3 regions of the Salinivibrio sp. IB872 genome follow, and region 1 is predicted to be linked to each of the others. Evidence: predicted binding sites of a transcription regulator. Region 1 holds the regulator's gene; each other region holds the start of a gene.

Region 1 (3,228 bases):
TTTGACATCATGTCAAATTACCGTTAGGCCGGAGGCTTTGAGTCCCATGCTTGCGCCATGGTTTGCCTTGTTCAAACGCTATTAAGCATATAATAATTAGACACCGATGTCGTCCTCTCCCATCGAACAAAATGTGATCTTGGTTCAGGGTGGGTGTAATTGATGAACTAGAGTAAAAGCACTACCGGAAGAGTAGTCGCGTAAAAGAGCACCGCCAAGACATTGACGGTGCTCTTCATAAAAGTTTCATTAAAACATTAAGATAGTGTTTTAACTGACTGCCGACTCACTAGTGCAGGTTGCAWTTCGAACACTTGCTGTTGAGTCTCGTTGTTGGCAATTCGCGCGAGCAAGAGCTTGACGGCCGTTTTGCCTAGACGGCGTTTGGGCTGGTGAATAGTTGTCAATGGTGGCGAGAAATACTCGGTGAGATCAATATTATCGTAACCAATCACCGATATATCATCTGGCACTTTCAAGCCGTGCTCGTTAAATGTACTAATGGCCGCTAATGCCATAATGTCATTAAAACAAAAGACAGCGGTCGGGCGGTCTGACATCGTCGCCAATTGCTTCGCGGCAATTTGCGCTTGATCGGCTTCGAAATCTGCCTCAATCAGCCAATTTTCATTCACTGGAATATTGGCTTCTTTTAACGCACGGAAATAACCGTTTAAGCGATGCTTACAGGTATTTTTATCCATTTGGCCAGAAATACAGCCAATTTTAGTATGTCCATTATCAATAAAGTGTTTGGTGGCAAGGTAACCGCCTAATTCAGCGTTATCTTCTATGCGGTCTGTATCGATATGGTGACTGCCCCAATCCATCACGACCATAGGCAGATCGCGTTTTTTTTCTAATAACAGCATCAAATCTTCGTTGAGATCAGAGCACACTACAATGAGTCCGTCGACGCGCTTTTCTGACAACATACGCAGGTAGTCGCGTTGCTTTTCGAGGTTACCCTCGGTATTGCAGAGAATCAGTGTGTAGCCTTGCTTGTAGCAATAGTCTTCCACACCGTGAACAAGCTCGGCGAAAAAGGGGTTGGTGGATTTGGTCACCAGCATACCCAGTGTACGTGTTGTGTTGCATTTCAAGCTTCGCGCCACAGCACTTGGGGCGTAGTTTAACTCTTCAACCGCTTGCCATACTTTCTCAGTCGTCTTCTCGGCGACAAAGCGGGTTTTGTTTATCACGTGTGACACCGTCGTGGTCGATACACCGGCGAGACGCGCGACATCTTTAATCGTTGCCATCTTGATTCTTCTTTGTAGTAATGCGTAGGGATCGTTACTCGCGACCTTACAGAAAAACGCCGCTGTTCGTCAGCGGCGATGTCTTTCACAATCCCGGCACATCAGACGGTTGCGAAGGTAACGAATCCGATTTCATTCATTCTCATAGCTAATCGGTTGCGCTCTCAGTTTACTTAGGTTGGCGCACACTCGCAATTGGTCTGATCAGCGAAAATGGACCAACAGACGGTTTTGTGAGCCAGCTATGATGTATTTATCAATTAAGACACGATCAGTGGGCAGTTATGCTCCGGATGAGTCAGTACGGTCAGCGGGTATTGGTAGATGTCTGCCACTCTATCACTACTAAAACACTGCCACGGATCGCCGGATAGGACGATTCGACCTGCTTTCAGAAAATGCAGTTGATCGGCGTATTGCGCCGCCAAATTCAGATCGTGCAACACCAATAGCACTGTCATTCCTTGGTCAGCGAGTGCTCGACAGCGCTTTAGGGTGTAATGTTGATGGGTAATATCTAAGGCCGAAGTGGGTTCATCCAGCATCAGTATCGCTTGATCTGGTGCGGTTTGTGCCAGCTGTAATGATACGCGCGCCATGTGTACGCGTTGTTTTTCACCGCCAGACAAAATCGGATACGGTCGATGAGCAAGATGGCTAATATCCCATGCCGTTAGTTGCTCGTTAGCAAGGGCCGCGATCTGTTCTCGGTTTGCCTTTAGTGGTGTCGCTCCCATCTCGACCACTTCTTGCGCGGAGAATGCAAACGTGAGCCCGCTATGTTGGGGAAGGAAGGCAACTCGTCGGGCAAATTCTTCGCCTTGCCACTGGCTTTTTGGCTGTTGCCAAAACTGCACACTGCCATGCTGATGTTTGTCGCTAATCAATTGCTTTAACAGTGTACTTTTCCCCGCACCATTCGGCCCGAGTAAAACGTGTAACTGGCCGGCAGTAAAGGCGAGATCAATCTCGCTTAGTAGTTGACGGCCGTTAAGCGCATAGCTGAGCTTGGAGATTTGAAGCGCAGAATCTGTCATTCGTGAACCACTGCTTTTCGTTGTTGAATAAGAAGCCATAGAAAGAAAGGAGCCCCCATTAGGGCGGTAATAATGCCAACAGGTAATTCGGCGGGGGCGACAATGACACGGGCAACAATATCGGCCAAGGTCAGTAACAGGGCACCAAGAATGGCTGATAAGGGCACCAGTGTGCGGTGATCCGGGCCGGCAATTAAACGCCCAATGTGTGGGATCACTAGACCCACAAAGCCGATAAGACCGGCAGCACTTACCGCAATGCCCATTCCCGCCGCGGTTACAACAATGAGTAGGCGTTTTAAATGGTGTACATCAATGCCCAAATACGCCGCTTCGTTTTCACCGAGCAAAAGGGCATTTAAGTGGCGTGCGCGCTGGTAGGCAAATACCGTGAGTAAGCATGCAGCGATGCCAGTGAGAACAATTTGTCCCCAAGTTGCACCGGTCAGTGACCCCATCGACCAAAGGGCGATGTCTCGTAACGTTTGATTATCCGCCACATAGTTAATCAAGCCTAATGCAGCGCCGGACAAAGCACTGATCGCAATGCCCGCTAGCAACATGATGGTCACCGAACTGCCCATGGCCGTTGTGCCAATTCTGTATACAAATAGGGTTGCCAGTAGTGCACCGATAAACGCAAAGGCAGGCACCGAAAACACAAAGCTGGCCTCGATACTGCCCCAAGAGAGCAATAGCAAGCCCAGTGCGCCTCCTAATGATGCGCCGCCAGAGACACCGATAATACCCGGGTCAGCGAGAGGGTTGCGGAAAAGCCCCTGCATCAACGTGCCGCAAACGGCGAGCAATGCACCGATAAAAATACACAGCAAGGTTCGAGGTAATCGAACTTGTTGAACGATGGCGAGTACATGCGGCTCAACATTGTCATGCCAAGGGGTTAAGCTCTGTAAACTGGTCAGCCAGCC
Region 2 (9,185 bases), on a different contig from region 1:
CGATGAAGTCAAGAAGAAATTTTATCTTTTTGTTGATGCCAACCGGCGAAAACAAAACCTCTTTTTGACTCCCCTAACGCGTTGTCGGCGTTAAGTAGGTGGGCTATCTTAATCATTTAAAAACTAACGTCAAGCGTTTATTTTTATTTGATTTTTTGCCCCGACATGGCCGCTGAGCGCTTGCCCTGTGTGCCGTGTCGATGGAGGCGCATTATAGGGAAGCTGATCAGATTGGCAACCCCTTTTTAGTGGTTTTTTAGAAAAAAACTATCACTCGCTGTTTTTTTGCTCGCTAGGGTGTAAAACTGGTACCAAAGTCAGCGTTATCTGACATTGTATAGCGATATAAAGAGGGATTTGTGATGGCAAAACAGTTGCGCGCTTATAAAGGCATGATGCCTCAGCTGGGCGAACGCGTCTATATTGATGAATCCAGTGTATTGGCTGGCGATATTACGCTAGGCGATGATGTGAGTATTTGGCCGCTGGTTGCGGCACGTGGTGACGTGAACCATATCCAGATTGGCGCACGGACCAATGTGCAAGATGGCTCCGTCCTTCATGTCACCCATAAAAATGCGGAAAACCCAAATGGTTACCCGCTGATCATTGGTGAAGAAGTGACAATCGGCCACAAGGTCATGTTACACGGCTGCCGGATTGGCAACCGAGTTCTAGTGGGAATGGGGACGATTATTCTTGACGACGCTGTGATTGAAGATGAAGTGCTGATTGGCGCTGGTAGTTTAGTCCCGCCCGGAAAACGCTTAGAGAGCGGCTACCTGTATGTTGGCTCACCGGTCAAACAGGTTCGCCCCCTCACTGACAAAGAGCGTGCCTATTTTGCACGCTCAGCGCAAAACTATGTCGACACTAAAGACATCTACCGCTGCGAGCACTAGATCACCAAGCTGCCATCGGGTTCAAACGCTTCTGATTCGATGGCCGCTTCCATTTGCTCTTCAATATCAAACCAAACCTGTTCGACAATCGCCTGCGCATTATCCGAGTCTACCGCACAGCCGGCGAGCGCTGATAAGGTGGTAAAGCGGACAGCACATGTTAACAACGCACCATTAAGTTGGCCGTAGAAACAAACACGCGCCTTTGCGGTATCGACCTGCGCTTCGTCCGCAGCCAGAATAAGGGATTGATTCATCGACTGAGTGCCTCTCTTAACTGCTCGCGCACACGTTCGGTTTGCGGCCGACAGCCACGCCATATAGCAAAGCTTTCCGCCGCTTGTTCCACCAGCATGCCCAAGCCGTCTAAACATCGCCCTGCTCCTTGGCGTTGCGCCCATTGGTTGCTGGTTGTACAGCCAGCTTGATACACCATGTCATAGACAGTGGTCGCTGGGCCAATCGCTCCTTGCGGGAGAGGGGGATGGCTTTGATGTAAGCTCGCCGAGGTCGCATTAATGATCACATCAACGGGCGCCGCCATGGGTTTATCCACGGCATGACTGGTGATCGGTCCGGCCTCACCAAATGCAGCGGCTAATTGCTGGGCTTTTTGCTCGGTGCGATTCACTATCATCAGCAATGCTGGCTCTTGCTCCAGTAAAGGAAGCAACACACCCCTTGCTGCACCGCCTGCTCCCACAACCATAATGCGCTTATCGCGCAGTGCCACATGGTGGTAGTGTAAGTCAGTTACCAAACCTGCCCCGTCCGTATTATCACCCAGTAGGGAACCATCGCTTTGCTTAACCAGCGTATTCACGGCACCGGCGCGGCGGGCACGCTCTGTCAGTGTATCAACCCATTCATACGCTTGCTGTTTAAAAGGTACGGTCACATTGGCGCCGCGCCCTCCTTGCGCAAAAAACGCCTGCATGGTGGTCACAAAGCCTTCAAGCGGCGCCTCAATGGCTTGATAGTCGATGTCTTGTTGGGTTTGCGTCGCAAATGCGGCGTGGATCTGCGGCGACTTACTGTGGCCAATCGGGTGGCCTACCACGCAATAACGATCGGTCATCCGTTACCACTCCCTCGGTTTAAGGTAGTCGCGATAAAGTCTCGCTTCCGGTGCATCTTCATCAGGTGACCAGTTATATTCCCAGCGCGCCATCGGCGGCATCGACATCAGAATAGATTCGGTACGCCCACCACTTTGTAAGCCAAATAGCGTGCCTCTGTCATACACCAAGTTAAACTCGACATAGCGTCCGCGGCGATAAAGCTGAAAATCGCGTTCTCGCTCACCATAAGGCGTGGCTTTGCGGCGCTGTACTATCGGCAGGTAGGCATCGATAAAGCCTTTTCCAACCGCTTGGGTGTAGGCAAAGCACTGTTCGAATGGCCATTGGTTCAAATCATCAAAGAAAAGCCCGCCGACGCCACGGGTTTCATCACGGTGGGGCAGATAAAAATAGCGATCGCACCATGCTTTGTGATCAGCGTACACACTATCACCAAAAGGCGCGCATAAGGCTTTGGCGGTCTGATGCCAGTGCTGGCAGTCTTCATCGAACGGATAGAAAGGTGTGAGGTCAAAGCCGCCGCCAAACCACCACACAGGATCTGTACCTTCTTTTTCGGCAATGAAAAACCGCACGTTTGCGTGCGAGGTCGGCACGTACGGGTTATGAGGATGGATCACTAACGACACCCCCATGGCCTCAAAACAGCGCCCAGCAAGCTCTGGACGGTGCGCGGTCGCCGAGGCAGGCATTTGATCGCCAAATACGTGCGAGAAGTTCACTCCCGCTTGCTCAAATACTTGGCCCTGACGCAGGACGCGACTGCGGCCACCGCCCCCTTTCTCACGCTCCCACGCATCTTCAAAAAAACACGCTTGGCCATCTTCTTGCGCAAGCTGTTGGCAAATATCATCTTGAAGCTGGAGGAAAAAAGCCTTCACGGCTTGCTTATCAATTGTCGACTGACCGTGTGCCACGCTCACATCCTTTGTTACTGAGACTATGTGCTTACTTTACCTGATCCACGCACTGGGATCTTGACGGAATTTCATCCCCCACCGCTGACGCAAACGTTTTCCTTGCGATGAAATCTGGGTATAATTCGCGTCACGCTCAGCTTATCTTATTCACGCTTGTCATCAAGAAGGACGTATTATGACTGTCGGTATCATCATGGGCTCGCAATCCGATTGGCCTACCATGACACATGCAGCGGCTATGTTGGATCACTTTGCCATCCCTTACGAAACCCGTATTGTCTCTGCCCATCGCACACCACAGTTACTTGCCGACTACGCCCAACAAGCGGCCGAGCGCGGGATTAAAGTGATTATTGCCGGCGCCGGTGGTGCCGCCCATCTGCCTGGGATGACCGCCGCACACACCAGCCTGCCGGTGCTCGGCGTTCCGGTCCAGTCAAAAGCATTAAAGGGAATGGACTCATTGCTTTCTATTGCTCAAATGCCCAAAGGTGTAGCTGTGGGCACGCTTGCTATTGGTGACGCAGGCGCCGCGAATGCAGGCCTCCTTGCGGCACAAATTCTCGCAACGGCCGACCCTGATTTGATGGCAAAAGTGGATGCGTTCCGCCAAGCGCAAACTGAGGCCGTTCTCGCTCAACCCAACCCACAAGGGTAAGGCCATGAATATTCTGGTGTTAGGCGCGGGACAACTGGCTCGGATGATGGCCTTGGCCGGCGCGCCGCTCAATCTTATCGTCAGCGCCTATGATGTGCGTAGTGGCGACATTATTCACCCACTGACGCTGCAACCTTTGGGGCACGGCCTCAATACGGCCATCGCTGGCGCAGATATTATTACCGCAGAATTTGAGCATATCCCCGCTGATATCTTGCACCAATGCGAGCAAAGCGGGAAGTTACGCCCCAGTGCTCAGGCGATTCTAACCGGTGGCGACCGCCAAATTGAGAAAGCTCTGCTGATGCAAGCAGGCGTCGCCAATGCGCCATACCGAGTGGTGTATACACAAGCTGATTTAGAAAAGGCGGTCGACGCACTGGGGACACCCTTGGTCCTCAAAAGCACCTTGGATGGTTATGACGGCAAAGGACAGTGGCGCTATCGTGACGGCGATGATCTTCACGCATTATGGGCCGAGCTCGACGCCTTTCTTAGCGCGCCAGAGCAACGCGATGGCCAAGCCATCATTGCCGAAGCCATGATCCCCTTTGACCGAGAAGTGTCACTGATTGGTGTGCGTGGCGCGAATGGTGAATTTGCCAGTTATAGCCTGACCCAAAACCACCACCATGATGGGATATTAACCTTGTCTGTGGTGCGCCCGGATGAGCATGCCTTGCAAACACAGGCCGCGGACATGTTGGAAAAGATTGCCAGCGCGCTTAACTATGTGGGAGTGCTCGCGGTGGAATTCTTTGATGTAGACGGCAGCTTGCTGGTGAACGAGATAGCACCTCGGGTGCACAACTCCGGTCACTGGACACAGCAAGGTAGCGCGTGTTGCCAGTTTGAAAACCACCTGCGCGCCGTCAGCGGCTTACCCCTCGGCCCGACCGATTTAATCCAGCCGACGGCGATGATTAATATCTTAGGCCAAGGCAGTGTCCCGCTTGCGACCTATCGTGATGCCCATGTGCATTGGTATAACAAAACGCCTCGTCCGGGACGCAAAGTGGGCCATATTAATGTCACGGCCACGTCGAACGCGGCGCTTGCCACCAAGTTAGCCAGCCTCGCCAGCTACCTCCCCGACGATGCTTTTCACGGCTTAAAATCGGCTGCCTTGGCTCTCGCCGCGCAAACCGATTAACCCTCGCTTTCCGATTCTGCAGTCGGTTCACCTTGAATCGCGCTGCAGGGTTTATCGGCACATTGATGCACCGTCTTGCCGCCTTTCTTGCGTTCCACCAGCAGCGCAAAGCCACATTGCTCGCAGGTGCCGGCTATCGGTTGTGCGTTTACCGCAAAATGACACTTCGGGTATTGGTCACAGGCAAAAAAGCGCTTGCCGTAACGCGAGGTGCGCTCCACCAGCTCACCTTTGTGGCAGGCAGGGCAAGTGAGGGTAGTATGATCCGGTTCATCCGGTTTTTCGATATGCGTACATTGCGGGAACTGATCACAGCCAATAAACATACCGAATCGACCTTGGCGTAACACCAATTCTCCCTGATGACACGCCGGGCAAGCCACGCCAAGGGCTTTTACTACATGGCCATCACCATGATGTAACGCTTTGGTATAGTGGCAGTCTGGGTAGGCCGTACAGGCCAGAAACGGGCCTCGTTTGCCCGATTTAAACGCAAGAGCGCTGCCACATTCCGGGCAGCGCTCATGGGTATTCGGGGTGTTATCTTTACTCATTCACACCTTTTACTGTCATTGATAAGCGTTAGTGCACGTATCCCTCTTGTACGTCGTACAGCATTTCTTCCATCTGTGTATATGCACGTTCGTTACCGGGCACATTAAACAGCACCATCAAAATGACCCATTTTAGGTCATCAAGACAGAATTCTTGGGTCTCGAGCTCCATCACCCGATCGATGACCATTTCACGCGTTTCCGGTGAAAGTACCCCTGCTTGCTCCAAGAATAAAAGGAAGCCTCGGCTTTCTTGGTCAATAAAGCGTGTTTCTTGCTCGGTATAGATTCGGATCGAGCTTTGGGCACTGCCTGATAGGTAAGGCTGTTTATCCGCATTTTGCAACTGTGCCAGCTTTTCAAGCCAGTTCAGGGCTTTATATATATCGTCTTGATGAAAACCCGCACGGGACAATTCATCTGCTAACTCGTCCTGATCGATCATCACTTCCACATCGCTATGGATGTAGGTTTCGAACAGGTACATAAGAATGTCCATCATGGCTAGCCCCTCCTCGTTCTGACATAGCCACCGGGTACTGCTGCTACAAGCCCCTGGAGTTCTAAGTCTAACAACTGCATCATGATTTCGTGAACCGGTTGGTTGCAGCGCTCAGCCAGTACGTCGACACACGTCGCTTTAGTACCTACGTTAGCCAACAGCTCAGGAAATGGCAATCCTTCATGTGTATCTAACTTAGGCGCGTCACTAAATAATTCGGTTTGTTGACACGCGGCGAAGCTTATCAGGCTATCAATTTCATGCAAGATATCATCGACACAGTCTGTGAGTGTGGCCCCTTGTTTAATCAATTGGTGGCACCCACGCGACTGGACTTGGTCAATGGGCCCAGGAATCGCAAACACATCACGATTTTGCTCAAGTGCATAACGTGCCGTGATCAGCGACCCACTTTGTGGCGCGGCCTCTACCACTAATACGCCTGCCGATAACCCACTGATCAGTCGATTGCGCCGCGGAAAGTGCTCAGCCCTTGGCGGAGCCTCTGGCCAGAACTCTGAGACCAGTGCGCCTTGTGCTTCAATCCGCTCAGCCAATGCACGATGTCGTGCAGGATACACATTGGCAAGCCCGCTTCCTAGCACTGCTAATGTCTTGCCGTGGCCTTCAAGAGCACCTTTGTGTGCTCGGCCATCGATACCTAGCGCAAGCCCACTGGTAATCGCAACACCATGCTCAACCAATTGTTTAGCAAATTGATACGCCGTTTCTAAACCTTGCGGGGTCGCGTGACGACTGCCCACCATCGCCAATTGAGGCATCGCCAAGCAAGTCAGATCGCCTTGCACATACAAGAGCAAAGGCGGCCGTGCGATTTCTCGGAGTAATGCAGGGTAAGCTGGGTGGTCAAAGCCAATCAGGTGGCAATTCTCTTGCCTCGCCCACTCAAGGCTACGCTCAATCATGGCATGATTGGGATGCGTGACGGCCTGACACTGCTCAGCGGTTAAACCAACCGCGGCAAGATCATGAGCAGTTTGCTCACTCAACGCATCGATGGGCACTTTGGCCAACAGCGCGCGTCGCTGCGAAACGCGCAACCGCGGCACTTGGGTCAGTATCAACCACCCTCGCAGGGATTTATCGCGCATAGGCCAGTTGAGGGGACGGTGGCACCGCATGCATGCCGGCTTTGATCGGCTGACGCGCTTGCGTGATCACCGCCAAACTTACCCACGGATAAGCCCGAACCACCATGGTTTGTCCCACCGTCACATCAGGCAAGGCGGTCATCGGCTGCGCAGCACTGTCACTTGCGTTTTGATAGCGATACTCACCAGGGCCATTTAATACGTTGGCACCAGCTTCAGTGACAGTAAACATTTGCCCGGCTGTCACGCCATCATTGGCGCCTTTATCAAGTACCACAAGCTGACCATTCGCGACATACTCACTGCCATACAGATGCCCCAATAATGTGGCATCAGTTTGAGCCGCTTGGGGCCAAAAACGCGGATGCGTGTTCTCGGGCAAAGGTAACAAGACATCATTGGGGCGCACTTCCTGCACCACCCGTGTCAATGTCATCACACTGCGGCCTTCACTTCGCGCACGAATACGCCCATCAGCCACATGTTTTAAGCTCACCATCGCGGTAGGTTCGGCGCTAGCCTCTGACGGCGCAGGGCGTAAAAAGGTTTTCTCAACCCGAAACACTTGCCAATCCTTAACACTCAGGGACGCATCCACATATAGGGTATCGTGTACTGACAGATATTGACGTCCATCCGTCGAGCCAAGGACGCGAGTCAGCGCCACCAAACGCGCCTTTTCAACCAGTATGTCCTGCTGTAAATACGGCAGCAGCACAGGATCCACACTGCTCAGCGCTGGCGTGTTGGGCGTATCTCCCTTTGCTGCAATCGCACGTCTGGGCTTATAGCTAACGGTCGGTTTTCCCGCTTGCCATGTGAGGGTGAGCACATCGCCGGGATAAATCAGATTGGGATCCTTTATGGCCGGATTTGCGTACCACACTTCAGGCCATTGCCAAGGGTTATCGAAAAAGGCAGCGGCGATATCCCACAGGGTATCCCCTCGCTCAACCACATATCGCTGACTCTCGGCGGGGCCGGCTGCCAGTACTGGTAGCGCGATAGCCAATAGCCCAGCGGCGGCGAGATTGAATAGCTTTCTTGTCATCAATGTCTTCCTCACCAGACGGATGATGCTGATGCTGTCAATTGGCTGTCAAAATGTCTAGAATTAACCCAATTACCCCGTGCCGCTTTCGGCACAGTTCAATTTTTATGAGACGTTATGGCTTTATTGAACGTATTAACATTCCCAGATGAGCGTCTTCGCACCGTCGCCAAGCCGGTGGAAGCAGTGACGCCTGAGATCCAAAAAATGGTCGACGACATGCTCGAGACCATGTACGACGAAGACGGTATTGGCCTCGCGGCGACCCAGGTGGACTTTCACCAACGCATTGTAGTGATCGATATCTCAGAAACCCGCGATGACCCTATGGTGTTAATTAACCCAGAGATCATCGAAAAACGGGGTGAAGACGGTATCGAAGAAGGGTGCCTGTCCGTACCGGGTTCCCGTGCCTTAGTGCCACGTGCCGCCGAAGTGACTGTGAAAGCGTTAGACCGCGACGGCAATCCATATCAGTTTGATGCTGACGATCTGTTGGCCATTTGTGTCCAGCATGAGCTTGACCATTTAGAAGGTAAGCTGTTTGTTGACTACCTCTCGCCATTGAAGCGTCAACGCATCAAGCAGAAGATGGAAAAAATCAAACGCGCTAACCAAAAAGCAAGCTGAGGTCACTTTGAGTACACCGCTGCGTATTGTATTTGCGGGCACGCCGGATTTTGCCGCGCGCCATTTGCAAGCCCTGCTCGACAGTGAGCATGAGGTGATTGCGGTTTATAGCCGCGAAGATAAACCGGCAGGCCGAGGCAAGAAGCTCACGGCAAGCCCAGTGAAAAAGCTCGCGCTTGAGCATGACTTACCCGTGTATCAACCCCGCACGCTGCGTGATGAACAAGCGCAAGCGGAACTGGCAGCCTTAAACGCTGACGTGATGGTGGTGGTCGCTTACGGGCTGATCCTGCCCAAAGCAGTACTGGATACACCGCGATTGGGCTGTGTGAATGTCCACGGCTCTATTTTGCCACGTTGGCGCGGCGCCGCGCCAATTGAGCGTGCCGTGTGGGCGGGCGATACCGAAACCGGTGTCACTATCATGCAGATGGACGAAGGCCTTGATACCGGCGATATGCTAAAAATCGCCACGCTGCCTATCGAAGAAACCGATACCAGTGCCAGCTTGTATACGCGTTTGGCAGAATTGGGGCCCCAAGCCTTGATTGATTGTCTCAATGACATGGCCAACGGCATTATTCTTGCCGAGCCACAAAACGATGCCAAAGCCAACTATGC
Region 3 (12,610 bases), on a different contig from region 1:
TTGAACTAAATCGGCAGCTTTCGCATTAGGCGCGACCGCAGCTTGTACGGTACGTGCACGATCGGCCGCAGAAATGCCGGTGGTCACCCCTTCCGCCGCTTCAATTGACACCGTGAAAGCAGTGGAAAATTGCGCGTTATTGTCAGACACCATCAAAGGTAATCCAAGCTGCTGACAGCGCTGTTGGGTCAGCGTTAAGCAAATCAAGCCCCGACCATGGGTGGCCATGAAATTGATAGCTTCTGGCGTGATCGCTTCGGCCGCAATGATCAAATCGCCTTCATTTTCGCGATCTTCGTCATCCATCAATACCACCATTTTACCTTGGCGGATATCGTCAATGATTTCTTGGGCACTACTTATTGCCATCTTGGATTCCTTATTTCAAAAAGCCGGAACGGGCCAGCGTATCAAGGCTGACTCCCGTTGATTGTGTGGGTTCAGCCGCCTTGTCACCGAGCATTAATCGCTCAAGATAACGGGCGATCACATCAACTTCGATGTTCACTTTACGCCCAGGGGCAAACGTTTGAATCGTGGTTTGTTCAGCAGTATGCGGCACGATGGTGAGCTTAAATGCACTGCCATTGACATCGTTCACCGTCAGGCTAATCCCATCTACCGTGATCGAGCCTTTTAACGCCACATATTTGGCGAGCTCAGACGGTAATCTAATCCAGTATTCCCACGCGCGGCCGGTTTGGTTCACCGATATCACTTCACCGAGGCCATCAACATGGCCTGCCACCATGTGGCCGCCAAATCGCGTGGTGGGTAGCATCGCCTTTTCAAGATTGACCTTGTCTCCGACCGACAAGTGCCCCAGTGATGAACGTGCAAGGGTTTCAGATGACACATCTGCGCTATAGCCCGTTGCGCTCAATGCTACCACGGTCAAGCACACCCCATTGGTGGCGATACTGTCACCCAGTTTGACATCACAGAGATCAAGCTCACCACTGTCGATAGTCAAAGTCATGTCTTGCCCGCGGCGAGTCAAGCGTTCTACTCGGCCTACCGCTTCGATAATTCCAGTAAACATCGTTATTCGTACTCTTGCGTGATCACGGCATGCTCAGAGAGCATGGCGGTTAAGCGAACATCGTCACCGATCCTCGTCACGTGATTAAAGTGAAAGCGCGGTGCATCGTCCATCCGTTGCATCCCATCTAAAGCAACCAAGGGGCGACTATCGCCTCCTAACAAGACGGGGGCTTGGTAAACAATCAGTTCATCGACTAACGATTCAGTGAGAAGCTGACCCGCTAGCCTTGCGCCCGCTTCGACCCACACTTTGTCAATGTCATGTTCCGCCAATGCGCGAAGGATAGCGGTGAGTGACGCATCGGGCATTACCCATTCTTGCACGTTATCCGGCCACGCATGATTACTCGGTGAATCAACAATACGGATCACATCGCCCTCAAGCTGATAGACGGTTGCATCCGGTGAAGTTTTATTGTCTCTATCTAGCACAACACGTGTCGGTTGGCGCACAGTCGATTGCGGATAAGCATCAAGTGTGGCTCGAGGAAGTTGGCTTTGGCGTACATTGAGGCTGGGGTTATCGGCCAATACCGTGGCGCTGGTCGATAAAATGGCACTGGCTTGAGCACGAAACGCTTGCACATCGGCACGTGCGGGCTCACCGGTGATCCATTTACTTTGGCCATTGGCTAAGGCGGTCCGGCCATCGAAGCTCCCTGCCAGCTTAAGCTGTACATACGGCATTTGGGTGAGCATTCGCTTAATGAAGCCGGGGTTTAGCGCCTTGGCCTGCTCCGCCATCACACCGACGACCACCTCAATACCTGCTTCTTGTAAGCGCGCGATGCCTCTCCCTGCCACTTGAGGATTGGGATCTTGCATGGCACACACTACGCGACTGACGTTAGCGGCAATTAAGGCATCGCAACACGGTGGCGTGCGACCATAGTGAGAGCAAGGCTCTAAGGTGACATAAGCTGTCGCCCCTTGTGCACATTCCCCCGCCGCCTTTAAAGCGTGTACCTCGGCATGTGGCCCACCGGGAGCAAGATGAAACCCTTCACCAACAATGTCGTCACCATGCGCAATCACACAGCCCACATTGGGATTCGGGGTCGTGGTAAAGCGCCCTTGAGCGGCAAGCGCGAGTGCGCGCGCCATCATGGTGTTATCGCGTTGGTTGTTACTCATTTTTGCAGCCGTGCAATTTCTTCACCGAACTCACGAATATCTTCAAAGCTATGATAGACAGAGGCAAAACGGATATACGCCACTTTATCGAGCTCTTTGAGTGCTTCCATCACTAAGTTACCAACCGAGGCGGAGCTAATCTCTCGCTCACCGGTAGCGCGAAGGCGTGATTTAATGCTGTTGATCGCTTTTTCAATATCGTCCGCACTGACAGGCCGTTTTTCCAGTGCGCGCTGAATGCCACCGCGCAGCTTTTCTTCGTCAAAAGGCTCACGATTACCATTGGTTTTGATGATGCGTGGCATCACCAGCTCTGCCGTTTCGAACGTGGTATAGCGTTCTGCGCACGCCAAACACTGGCGACGACGACGAACTTGATGGCCATCGGCGACGAGTCGAGAATCGATCACTTTGGTGTCGGTTGCACCACAGAATGGACAGTGCATGGGGCTAGCCTCCTCAATATCATCCCGTTAGTGTAACCGATTTGCGATTATGAAAAAGCCTGCAAACGGCGAGTTTGTAACGATTCTGTGCGCAAAGCTGATTTCGCTAAGAATCGGTGGCTAACCACGCATAAAAAAGGCGCCTGAAGGCGCCTCTGCTTTTTCACTTACAACGCTTACGGTTACGCATAAACCGGTAAGCGGCGGCAAATGGCTTGAACTTTCTCTTTAGTTTCAGCAATCACTTGCTCATTATTGATGTTATCTAACACATCACACATCCAATGCGCGAGCTGTTCAGCGTCTTGCTCGCTAAAGCCACGGCGTGTAATCGCTGGCGTCCCCACACGAATGCCTGAGGTGACAAACGGGCTACGTGGATCGTTCGGCACACTGTTTTTGTTCACAGTGATGTTCGCGGCACCAAGCGCAGCATCCGCTTCTTTACCGGTGATGTCTTTGTCAATCAAATCAACCAAGAACAAGTGGTTGTCGGTTGACCCTGAAACGATGTTATAACCGCGTGCTTGGAACCCTTTAACCATCGCACGAGCGTTATCAATCACGCGCGCTTGATAAGCTTTAAACTCAGGCTCCATCGCCTCTTTAAACGCGACAGCTTTACCCGCAATTACGTGCATCAGTGGGCCACCTTGACCACCTGGGAACACCGCAGAGTTGAGCTTTTTGTAGAGGTCTTCACCCGCATTGGACAGGATCAAACCGCCGCGCGGCCCTGCGAGGGTTTTGTGGGTGGTGGTGGTGACCACGTGTGCATGTGGCAATGGATCTGGATACACGCCTGCTGCAATCAAACCAGCAACGTGTGCCATATCCACCATGAACCAAGCGCCCACTTTGTCGGCGATTTCACGCATACGCTTCCAATCCACCACTTGCGAATAGGCAGAGAAACCACCAATGATCATTTTCGGCTTATGTTCCAGCGCGAGCTGTTCCATTTGCTCGTAATCAATCTTACCCGCTTCATCAATGCCGTACGCAACCACTTCATAGTGTTTGCCTGAAAAGTTGACCGGAGAGCCGTGCGTTAAGTGGCCACCATGCGCCAAGCTCATGCCCAAAACCTTGTCGCCTGGGTTTAGCAGCGCCATATAGACCGCGCTGTTGGCTTGTGAGCCTGAGTGAGGTTGCACGTTGGCATATTCACAACCAAACAATTCACACGCACGCTCAATCGCAAGAGCTTCCACTTTATCGACATGCTCACAGCCGCCGTAATAACGCTTGCCGGGGTAGCCTTCGGCATATTTGTTGGTCAGTTGAGAGCCTTGCGCTTCCATGACGCGTGGGCTGGTATAGTTTTCTGACGCAATCAGCTCAATGTGTTCTTCCTGACGAGCCGTTTCTTCTTCAATGGCTGCGAACAGTGCCGGATCGTAATCCGCAATTTTCATGTCACGCTTTAGCATTTGTCTCTCCTGACTCAATGGTGGCGGGCTATTACCCTTAAAGCGAATGCTACCCGTACCCAAGTTGGCCCGATAGCTCGAATGGTTTTGATATGGCATAGTGCACCACACCTTGGGTTAGTCGCCTTACACATTTAAAGTGACTAAACCAAGGCAAACAGGCGGAAAAGTCGGCGTTTTAAAAGCCTGACGCAAACGTTTACGCTACCGCCATTACTGCGTTCGTCATTCTACAAAAAAACCACTGCAACAGGTAGTGTCAATCGGCCGTTTTTTTTATACGTCGGTTGTGCCAGATTAGTCCGCCATACAGAAACGCAGATTGTGCGCTGTAAACAATTTACACGCGAGTATCAAATTGCTGACATCCTATCAGCCAGTGATTTACTTGGCTGACTTTTTATTACTCTCATTTGGCGATAAAATCCGCGCCCGCAATTCCCATTAACCTTATTTAACCGCCGCCCCAGTTGGGTTTTGGCGGACTTTTTGTTGCTGTTTATGTAGGGAGAAGCCGTGTGAGCCGATATCAACACAGCTTAAAAGAAGATGTGATCGCCATTGCCTCTGGGGCGTTTCTCGTCGCACAAGGGGTGTTTTTCTTGCAACAGGCCGGACTGTTAACCGGCGGGACGACTGGCCTTGCTTTGTTAGTCAGCCAATTTACTGACCTGTCCTTCGGCACCCTGTACTTTCTGTGTAACTGTCCGTTTTATTTGATGGCTTGGTTTCGCATGAGCCCGCGCTTTGCTGTGCGCAGCTTACTCGCCGGTGGCGCGGTGTCCGTGATGGCCGACCATATCGCCTACTTTTTTCAAATCACTTGGTTGGCCCCCGCCTATTGTGCGGTCATTGGTGGCTTGCTGATGGGCGTCGGCATGTTGATGATTTTCCGCCACAATGCCAGCTTAGGCGGTTTTAACGTACTAGTGCTTTATTGTCAGGACAAGTTTGGGATCTCGGCAGGAAAACTGCAAATGGGTATCGACTGTACCATCCTGGCGCTATCTTTCTTCCTCATCGACCTCAATCTCTTGATGTGGTCGGTGGTTGGCGCGATTGTGCTCAACTTAGTCTTGGCGATGAATCATAAGCCGGGTCGTTATCAAGCGCATCCGGCCAACCCTAGCGCGTAGTCAATCACCACGCCACACAAACAAAAAGCCAAGCATCACGCTTGGCTTTTTGTTGCTTACCGTATTAGTCCAACTCGCGATATTAAATCGCTTCTTCGTCTTCCTCACCGGTACGGATACGCACCACGCGTTCAACATCGAAGACAAAGATTTTACCATCACCAATTTTACCGGTTTGTGCGGTATCAATGATGGTTTCAACACACTGTTCTGCGACATCATTCGCGACCACGACTTCCAGCTTGACCTTAGGCAGAAAGTCCACCATGTATTCAGCGCCTCGGTAAAGCTCAGTATGACCTTTCTGACGACCAAAACCTTTTACTTCTGAGACAGTCATCCCCGTGATGCCCACGTCGGCAAGTGCTTCGCGTACGTCATCGAGTTTAAATGGCTTGATGATGGCTTCAATTTTTTTCATTCCGTTATCCTTCTCGTTGGCCGCAGCCGGTCCTGATGGATCAGTTGTTTAGCTGAAATTGTATCGCAGCCGGATAAAAAATCATCCATCGATTCACGCTTATCACTAAAAAGCCGCCATAGATTGGCGGCTTTGATTGGTATAAGGCTTATCCCAGTGTGACCCGCGCGTTGCGGAACATGCGCATCCACGCACTGTCTTCGCCCCAATCATCAGGGTGCCAAGAGTTAGCAACCGTACGGAATACCCGCTCAGGGTGCGGCATCATAATGGTGACGCGGCCCGACTCAGTGGTCAGCGCGGTAATGCCATTTGGTGAGCCATTCGGGTTGGCAGGATACGCTTGTGTTGGCTGGCCGTGATTATCGGTGTAACGCAACGCCACCGTACCTGACGCCTCAATTGCCGCTAGATGCTCTGCATCACGCACCTCAACACGTCCTTCACCATGCGATACCGCAATGGGCATCCGTGAACCCGCCATCCCAGCAAAGAAGGCGGATGGGCTTGATTGCACTTCCACTAGGCTAAAGCGCGCTTCAAAGCGCTCCGACTCATTACGAACAAATCGTGGCCAGTGTGCGGCGCCTGGGATCAGTTCATGCAGGTTCGATAGCATTTGGCAGCCATTACACACGCCAAGTGCCAAGGTATCTTCACGCGTAAAGAAGTCACTGAATTGATCGCGCGCGCGGCTGTTAAACAGAATGGATTTCGCCCAACCTTCACCAGCGCCTAACACGTCACCGTAAGAGAAACCGCCACAGGCCACCAGCCCTTGGAAACCGTCCAAACTGACGCGTCCTGAGAGAATGTCACTCATATGAACGTCCACAGCGTTAAAGCCAGCGCGATCGAAAGCGGCGGCCATTTCCACATGCGAGTTCACGCCTTGCTCACGCAAAATAGCCATCGTCGGTTGTTGACCGGTAGCGATATATGGCGCAGCAATATCTTCATGCACGTCAAAGCTCAGGCTGGCGTGCAACCCAGGATCGGCCGCCTGCTTGGCGTCAAACTCTTGACGAGCGCAGTCCGGATTATCGCGACGCGCTTGCATCTGATAGGTGGTTTCAGCCCAAACCTGACGTAAGTGCTGGCGACTGGCTTGATAGATAGGCGCCTCACCGTGACGCAAGATAATCTCATCGCTATCACTTAGGCCGCCAATCAGGTGACTGCATGCGGTTAATTGATGTTCATCCAACACCGCATTAACACGCTCGAGATCTTGCGTCGCCACTTGGATCACCGCGCCCAGCTCTTCGTTAAACAACACCGATAAGGCATCGTCGCCTAAACGGGCGATATCCACGTCAATACCGGTGTGACCGGCAAACGCCATTTCCGCCAAGGTGACGAACAGTCCACCATCAGCTCGATCGTGATACGCCAGTAGCTTTTGCTCTGCTACCAAGGTTTGCATCGCATTGAAAAAGCCTTTTAGGCGGGCGCTGCTGGTGACATCGGCAGGCTTATCGCCCAATTGGTGGTAAACCTGAGCCAACGCGGTTGCGCCCAGACGCTGCGCGCCCTCACCGAGGTCAATCGCAATCAAGTGGCTATCACCTTTATCGGTACGCAGTTGTGGAGTCACGGTACGACGCACATCTTCCACGCGGCCAAAGGCGGTGATAATCAGCGACATCGGCGCGGTGACGGTTTTGTTTTCACCGTCTTGCTGCCACTGGGTTTTCATCGACATCGAGTCTTTACCCACCGGAATGGTCAGTGACAGCTCAGGACACAGCTCCTCGCCAACGGCTTTAACCGCTTCGTACAAGCCGGCGTCTTCGCCCGGATGACCTGCCGCGGACATCCAGTTCGCAGACAGTTTAATGTTAGTCAGGCTACCAATATCGGCACAGGCAATATTGGTAAGTGCTTCGCCGACCGCCATACGGGCAGAAGCAGCAAAGTCGAGCAAGGCCGCAGGCGTTCGCTCACCCATCGCCATCGCCTCACCGTGATAACTGTCATAGCTGGCCGCCGTGACCGCACAGTTAGCGACGGGTACCTGCCAAGGGCCGACCATTTGGTCACGCGCAACCAATCCGGTCACCGAACGGTCACCGATGGTGATCAAGAAGGTTTTCTCCGCCACCGCCGGTAAGCGTAAAACACGCTCACAGGCTTCCGCTAGCTCAATGCCTTGGGTGTTAAGCGCGGTACCTGTCACTTGCTGACGCGTCACATCCCGGTGCATTTTGGGCGCTTTACCCAGCAAGATATCCATCGGCATGTCGATAGGAGTATTGTCGAAGTGGCTGTCTTCAAGCGACAGATGACGCGCATCGGTGGCCTCACCAATCACAGCGTACGGCGCCCGTTCACGCTCGCATAAGGCTTCGAAAAGCGCCATATTTTCCGGTTTAACCGCCAAGACATAACGCTCTTGTGACTCGTTACACCAAATGGCGAGCGGACTCATTCCCGGCTCATCATTAGGAATGTCACGCAAGTTAAAGCGTCCACCGCGGCCGCCATCATCGACCAGCTCTGGCATCGCATTGGACAGTCCACCTGCGCCCACATCGTGGATAAAGGCAATCGGATTATCGTCGCCAAGCTGCCAGCAACGATCGATCACCTCTTGGCAGCGACGCTCCATTTCTGGATTCTCACGCTGTACCGAGGCAAAGTCTAAGTCTTCCGCCGATTGACCGGATGCCATCGACGATGCTGCACCGCCGCCAAGGCCGATGTTCATCGCCGGACCACCTAACACAATCAGTTTGGCGCCCACGTCAATCTCGCCTTTTTGCACATGGCCGTCGCGGATGTTACCCATTCCACCGGCGATCATGATGGGTTTGTGATAGCCACGCACTTCCTCACCGGCATGCGAGGTCACCAATTGCTCATAGGTGCGGAAATAACCCAGCAAGTTAGGTCGGCCAAATTCGTTGTTAAACGCCGCGCCGCCTAGCGGGCCTTCCAGCATAATATCGAGCGCAGTAGCAATGCGCTCAGGCTTGCCATAATCGCGCTCCCACGGCTGAACGAAGCCCGGAATTTTGAGGTTAGAGACGGAAAAACCGACCAATCCTGCTTTGGGTTTGCCTCCGACACCGGTTGCCCCCTCATCACGAATCTCACCGCCAGAGCCTGTTGCCGCGCCTGGCCACGGTGAAATCGCAGTAGGATGGTTGTGGGTTTCCACCTTCATCAAAATATGAGCCGGCTCATGGTGATATTGATAAGTGTGGCTATCAGGGCTGGGGAAAAAGCGCCCAACGTTTGAGCCCGTCATCACGGCTGCGTTGTCTTTATACGCCGACAGCACGTTATCTGGGGTTTGCTCATAGGTATTTTTGATCATTTTAAACAGCGACTTAGGCTGTTTTTGACCATCAATAGTCCAGTCGGCATTGAAAATTTTGTGTCGACAATGCTCTGAGTTGGCTTGCGCAAACATCATCAGTTCGATGTCGTTAGGATTACGCCCCAGCTGGGTGAAGTTCTCGACCAGATAGTCAATTTCATCTTCTGCCAGTGCCAACCCTAGGGCTTGGTTGGCCTCGACTAAGGCGGCGCGGCCACCTGATAGAATGTCTACGCTATGCATCGGCGCAGGTTCCGCTTGCTCGAATAGCACCGCGGCAGCCTCAAGCTCACTGAACACAGCTTCCATCATCCGATCGTGCAACAATCCGGTTAAGGTTGCGTGTTGCTCACTGGTCAAAGGAGCAGATAACTGAATATAGTACGCCGTACCGCGCTCCAAGCGTTTCACCGCGTCCAAGCCACAGTTATGGGCAATATCGGTTGCTTTGGATGACCACGGCGACAAGGTGCCGGGACGAGGCGTAACGAGAAACAGCGTCCCTTCAGGCGCATGCGGCGGTAAAGTGGGCCCGTAAGTCAGCAACTTTTCGAGCTTTTCGCGACTCGCGCTATCCAAGGGGTGATGCAAATCAGCGAAGTGAATAAACTCAGCATACAGTGCCGTGACTGGCAACTGATGCGCTTGACAGCTAGCCAGCAGTTTATTGACACGAAACTCAGACAGTGCGGGGGAACCACGCAAAATATCCATGTGCGTACGTCTCTCGTTAGCAGTTAGTGAAAGGGGTATACCCAAATTAACACGCGTTGGCATGTAAACTTGGGTATCACAACTCACACTGACAGCCTTTGCTGTCTGCAGGTTCACGCCCATTTCTTGCTGGCCTTTTAAGCAAGCGGCGGCCATTATAGGGGAAAATCCTCGCGGGCAACACACCTGACGCAACCGTTTGCGCAAAAAATTTCCCCTCTATCGGTCGGACGCCTATTCACGTAGAATGGAGGGTCCATTGATCACGGCCTGTGTATTCACGCCGGCCCGCAACAAGAGCAACAGCCTTTGAGACAGCGTCGATTTATTCTGCCATCTTGGATTGCCTGCGTGGCCCTTGTGCTGCTAACCCTGCCTTTGGCGGGCTGTGATTGGCATTTTGATGACCGTACGACTCTCGAAAAAATCCGCGATCGCGGCGTGCTAAGAGTGGGCACACTCAATAATCAGCTTTCTTATTACATCGGTCCTAATGGCCCAACCGGCCTAGATTATGATTTAGCCAAGCGCTTTGCCGATAAGCTGGGCGTAAAATTGGAAATGACGCCTACCTACACGCTCTCCGGCCTCTTTCCCGCCCTTGAGCGCGGCGATGTTGACATTATTGCCGCGGGCCTGACCATCACACCGCAACGCCTTGACGCCTTTCGCCCCGGTCCTGCGTACTATTTTGTTAGCCAACAAGTAGTGTATAAAAACGGCCACTGGCGACCGCGTGATGTCGATGACTTCAACCGAGATGATGCTGTAATGGCAGTGGTTGAAGGCTCCAGTCATGACTTAACCTTGCAATCACTGAAACAAGCCCATCCTGCACTGTCTTGGCAAATCGTCCAAGATGCCGATGACGACGAACTCCTCAAACAAGTCGCGAATGGTGACATCGACTTTACCATTGCCGACTCCGTCGACATTGCACTGATCCAACGCACCCACCCTGATATCACCGTCGCGATGGAACTGAGCGAAGACGAGCCAGTCGCTTGGTTTATGAAAAAGCAAGGCGATAGCAGCGTTTACGCCCTGATGGTGGAATTTTTTGGTGACCTTGCTCAAAGCGGCGAACTGGCGATTTTGGAAGAGAAATACTTTGGTCACGTGGATCAGTTTGATTACGTCGATACCCGCGCCTTTTTGCGCGCGATTGAGAGCAAACTGCCCAAGTGGGAGCCGCTATTTAAAAAATACGCCAATGAATTTGACTGGCGTTTGCTCGCCGCCCTGTCTTATCAAGAATCACATTGGAACCCGCGCGCTATTTCACCGACTGGCGTGCGCGGCATGATGATGCTGACCTTACCGACCGCAAAATCTGTCGGCGTACGCAACCGGCTTGATCCCGAGCAAAGCATTAAAGGCGGCGCCCTTTATCTGCAACGGGTATTGGAACGCGTACCGGATAGCGTGAACCCGCACGAACGTATTTGGTTCGCGCTTGCCTCGTACAATATCGGTTTTGGCCACACGATGGATGCACGCCGCCTCACGGAGGCACAAGGGGCCAACCCTAACTCGTGGAGTGATGTGAAAAAGCGTCTGCCCATGCTCGCCAAGCGCCAATATTATACCCAGACACGCTACGGCTATGCGCGTGGATACGAGGCGTTAAGCTACGTCGAAAATATCCGCCGTTATTATCAAAGTATTCTAGGCTATGAAAAAGCGCATATTGAAGCGCTCGACAATGAGCAGGTTGAAGACTTAGGCGGCCTACAAACCATTGTCGCGCCAGCGCCTGAGCAAGAGTCTGAAACCGTCACAGACACTGACGAAACGTCACCACAAAGCGACGCTAACCAGCAACAGCAATGAGGGCAGTATGGTTCCGAGAAAACGGCTCGTGAGAAGTAACTTCCGTAAAAACACGATTTCCGCCGCTAACCGGCGTAAGCGCATGCGTCAAAATATGCACAAGAAAGTACTTTGGCGACAACGTACGTTTGCCATCCGCGAGTTCGCCGCCTTTGACGATGCGTTTTAACCCTCGCCCTGCTCTCGAGCCGCTTTTTTAGCGGCTTTTTTTTCGGCTCGGCGACGACGAAAAAACGCTTGAAGCTGCTCACGGCAAGCATCCTCAAGCACCCCCCCTTGCGATGCCACGTGATGATTCACGCCCTCGTAACTGAGCAAGTTCATCACCGATCCTGCCGCTCCGGTTTTAGGGTCGGAGGCACCAAAATACACGTTGCGAATACGGCTATGTACCATAGCCGCAGCGCACATTGGACAAGGCTCTAAAGTGACATACAAGTCAGCATCAATCAGGCGATAGTTCCCCAGCACTTGACCTGCTTGGCGCAATGCCATGATTTCCGCATGCGCAGAGGCATCATGTTGGGTAATTGAACGGTTCCATCCGGTCCCGATGATCTCCCCTTGGTACACCACCACAGCCCCGACTGGCACCTCACCCTCTTGCTCGGCTTTTTCCGCCAGCGTCATGGCGTGGCGCATGTATTTTTCGTGCTCGTTTGATGGCGTTTGCAACTCGCTCATTCAAAACCCTGTAACTTCACCCATTGAGATGGCGCCAAGTATACGACACAAATAAGCCGGCTCGAAGGCCGGCTTGTCTGTCGTCACGTAGGAACGCGTTATTGAACCAAGTATTGATAGCTTGCTTGAATGCCTAACGGCAACCCAACCGCCCAATAAGCCAGAAGGAAAAGCGTCCAGCCCACCAGCATAGTGATGGAGTATGGGATCATTAACGAAGCCACAGTGCCAATCCCGGTCGATTTCAAATAGCGCTGGCAATACACCACCACTAGCGGGAAGAACACCATCAATGGCGAAATAATGTTAGAGACAGAGTCACCCACACGATACGCCGCTTGTGATAGCTCAGGCGAAATGCCGACAACCATCAGCATTGGTACGAGAATCGGACCAATCAGTCCCCATTTTGCCGATGCCGACCCGATCAACAAGTTGAC

What was found. The regulator PurR, encoded in region 1, represses purine synthesis genes. The targets are predictions, from matches to a motif close to TNANGNAAACGTTTNCNTNA.
Region 2: purE (5-(carboxyamino)imidazole ribonucleotide mutase) is a predicted target of PurR. The motif match lies at 2,987-3,006, and genes of this name have one in related genera.
Region 3: glyA (serine hydroxymethyltransferase) is a predicted target of PurR. The motif match lies at 4,245-4,264, and genes of this name have one in related genera.

The regions. Positions count from the first base shown of each region.
Region 1 is NZ_MUFO01000059.1:10,702-13,929, reverse strand. It holds cyclic di-GMP riboswitch class I at 1-77, opposite strand, end outside; gene purR (HTH-type transcriptional repressor PurR) at 258-1,262, opposite strand; gene BZJ18_RS15790 (heme ABC transporter ATP-binding protein) at 1,523-2,299, opposite strand; gene BZJ18_RS15785 (FecCD family ABC transporter permease) at 2,296-3,228, opposite strand, start outside.
Region 2 is NZ_MUFO01000056.1:6,514-15,698, reverse strand. It holds gene BZJ18_RS15520 (gamma carbonic anhydrase family protein) at 363-902, shown strand; gene BZJ18_RS15515 (DUF1488 domain-containing protein) at 899-1,159, opposite strand; gene aroE (shikimate dehydrogenase) at 1,156-1,980, opposite strand; gene hemF (oxygen-dependent coproporphyrinogen oxidase) at 1,984-2,901, opposite strand; gene purE (5-(carboxyamino)imidazole ribonucleotide mutase) at 3,080-3,562, shown strand; gene BZJ18_RS15495 (5-(carboxyamino)imidazole ribonucleotide synthase) at 3,567-4,715, shown strand; gene BZJ18_RS15490 (DNA topoisomerase family protein) at 4,712-5,269, opposite strand; gene BZJ18_RS15485 (DUF494 family protein) at 5,298-5,771, opposite strand; gene dprA (DNA-processing protein DprA) at 5,774-6,883, opposite strand; gene BZJ18_RS15475 (LysM peptidoglycan-binding domain-containing protein) at 6,873-7,934, opposite strand; gene def (peptide deformylase) at 8,052-8,564, shown strand; gene fmt (methionyl-tRNA formyltransferase) at 8,572-9,185, shown strand, end outside.
Region 3 is NZ_MUFO01000006.1:93,863-106,472, forward strand. It holds gene ribBA (bifunctional 3,4-dihydroxy-2-butanone-4-phosphate synthase/GTP cyclohydrolase II) at 1-369, opposite strand, end outside; gene BZJ18_RS04735 (riboflavin synthase) at 380-1,042, opposite strand; gene ribD (bifunctional diaminohydroxyphosphoribosylaminopyrimidine deaminase/5-amino-6-(5-phosphoribosylamino)uracil reductase RibD) at 1,045-2,178, opposite strand; gene nrdR (transcriptional regulator NrdR) at 2,175-2,624, opposite strand; gene glyA (serine hydroxymethyltransferase) at 2,807-4,057, opposite strand; gene BZJ18_RS04755 (YitT family protein) at 4,576-5,193, shown strand; gene glnB (nitrogen regulatory protein P-II) at 5,276-5,614, opposite strand; gene purL (phosphoribosylformylglycinamidine synthase) at 5,763-9,653, opposite strand; gene mltF (membrane-bound lytic murein transglycosylase MltF) at 10,017-11,486, shown strand; gene BZJ18_RS17345 (hypothetical protein) at 11,494-11,655, shown strand; gene tadA (tRNA adenosine(34) deaminase TadA) at 11,652-12,170, opposite strand; gene BZJ18_RS04780 (AbgT family transporter) at 12,269-12,610, opposite strand, start outside.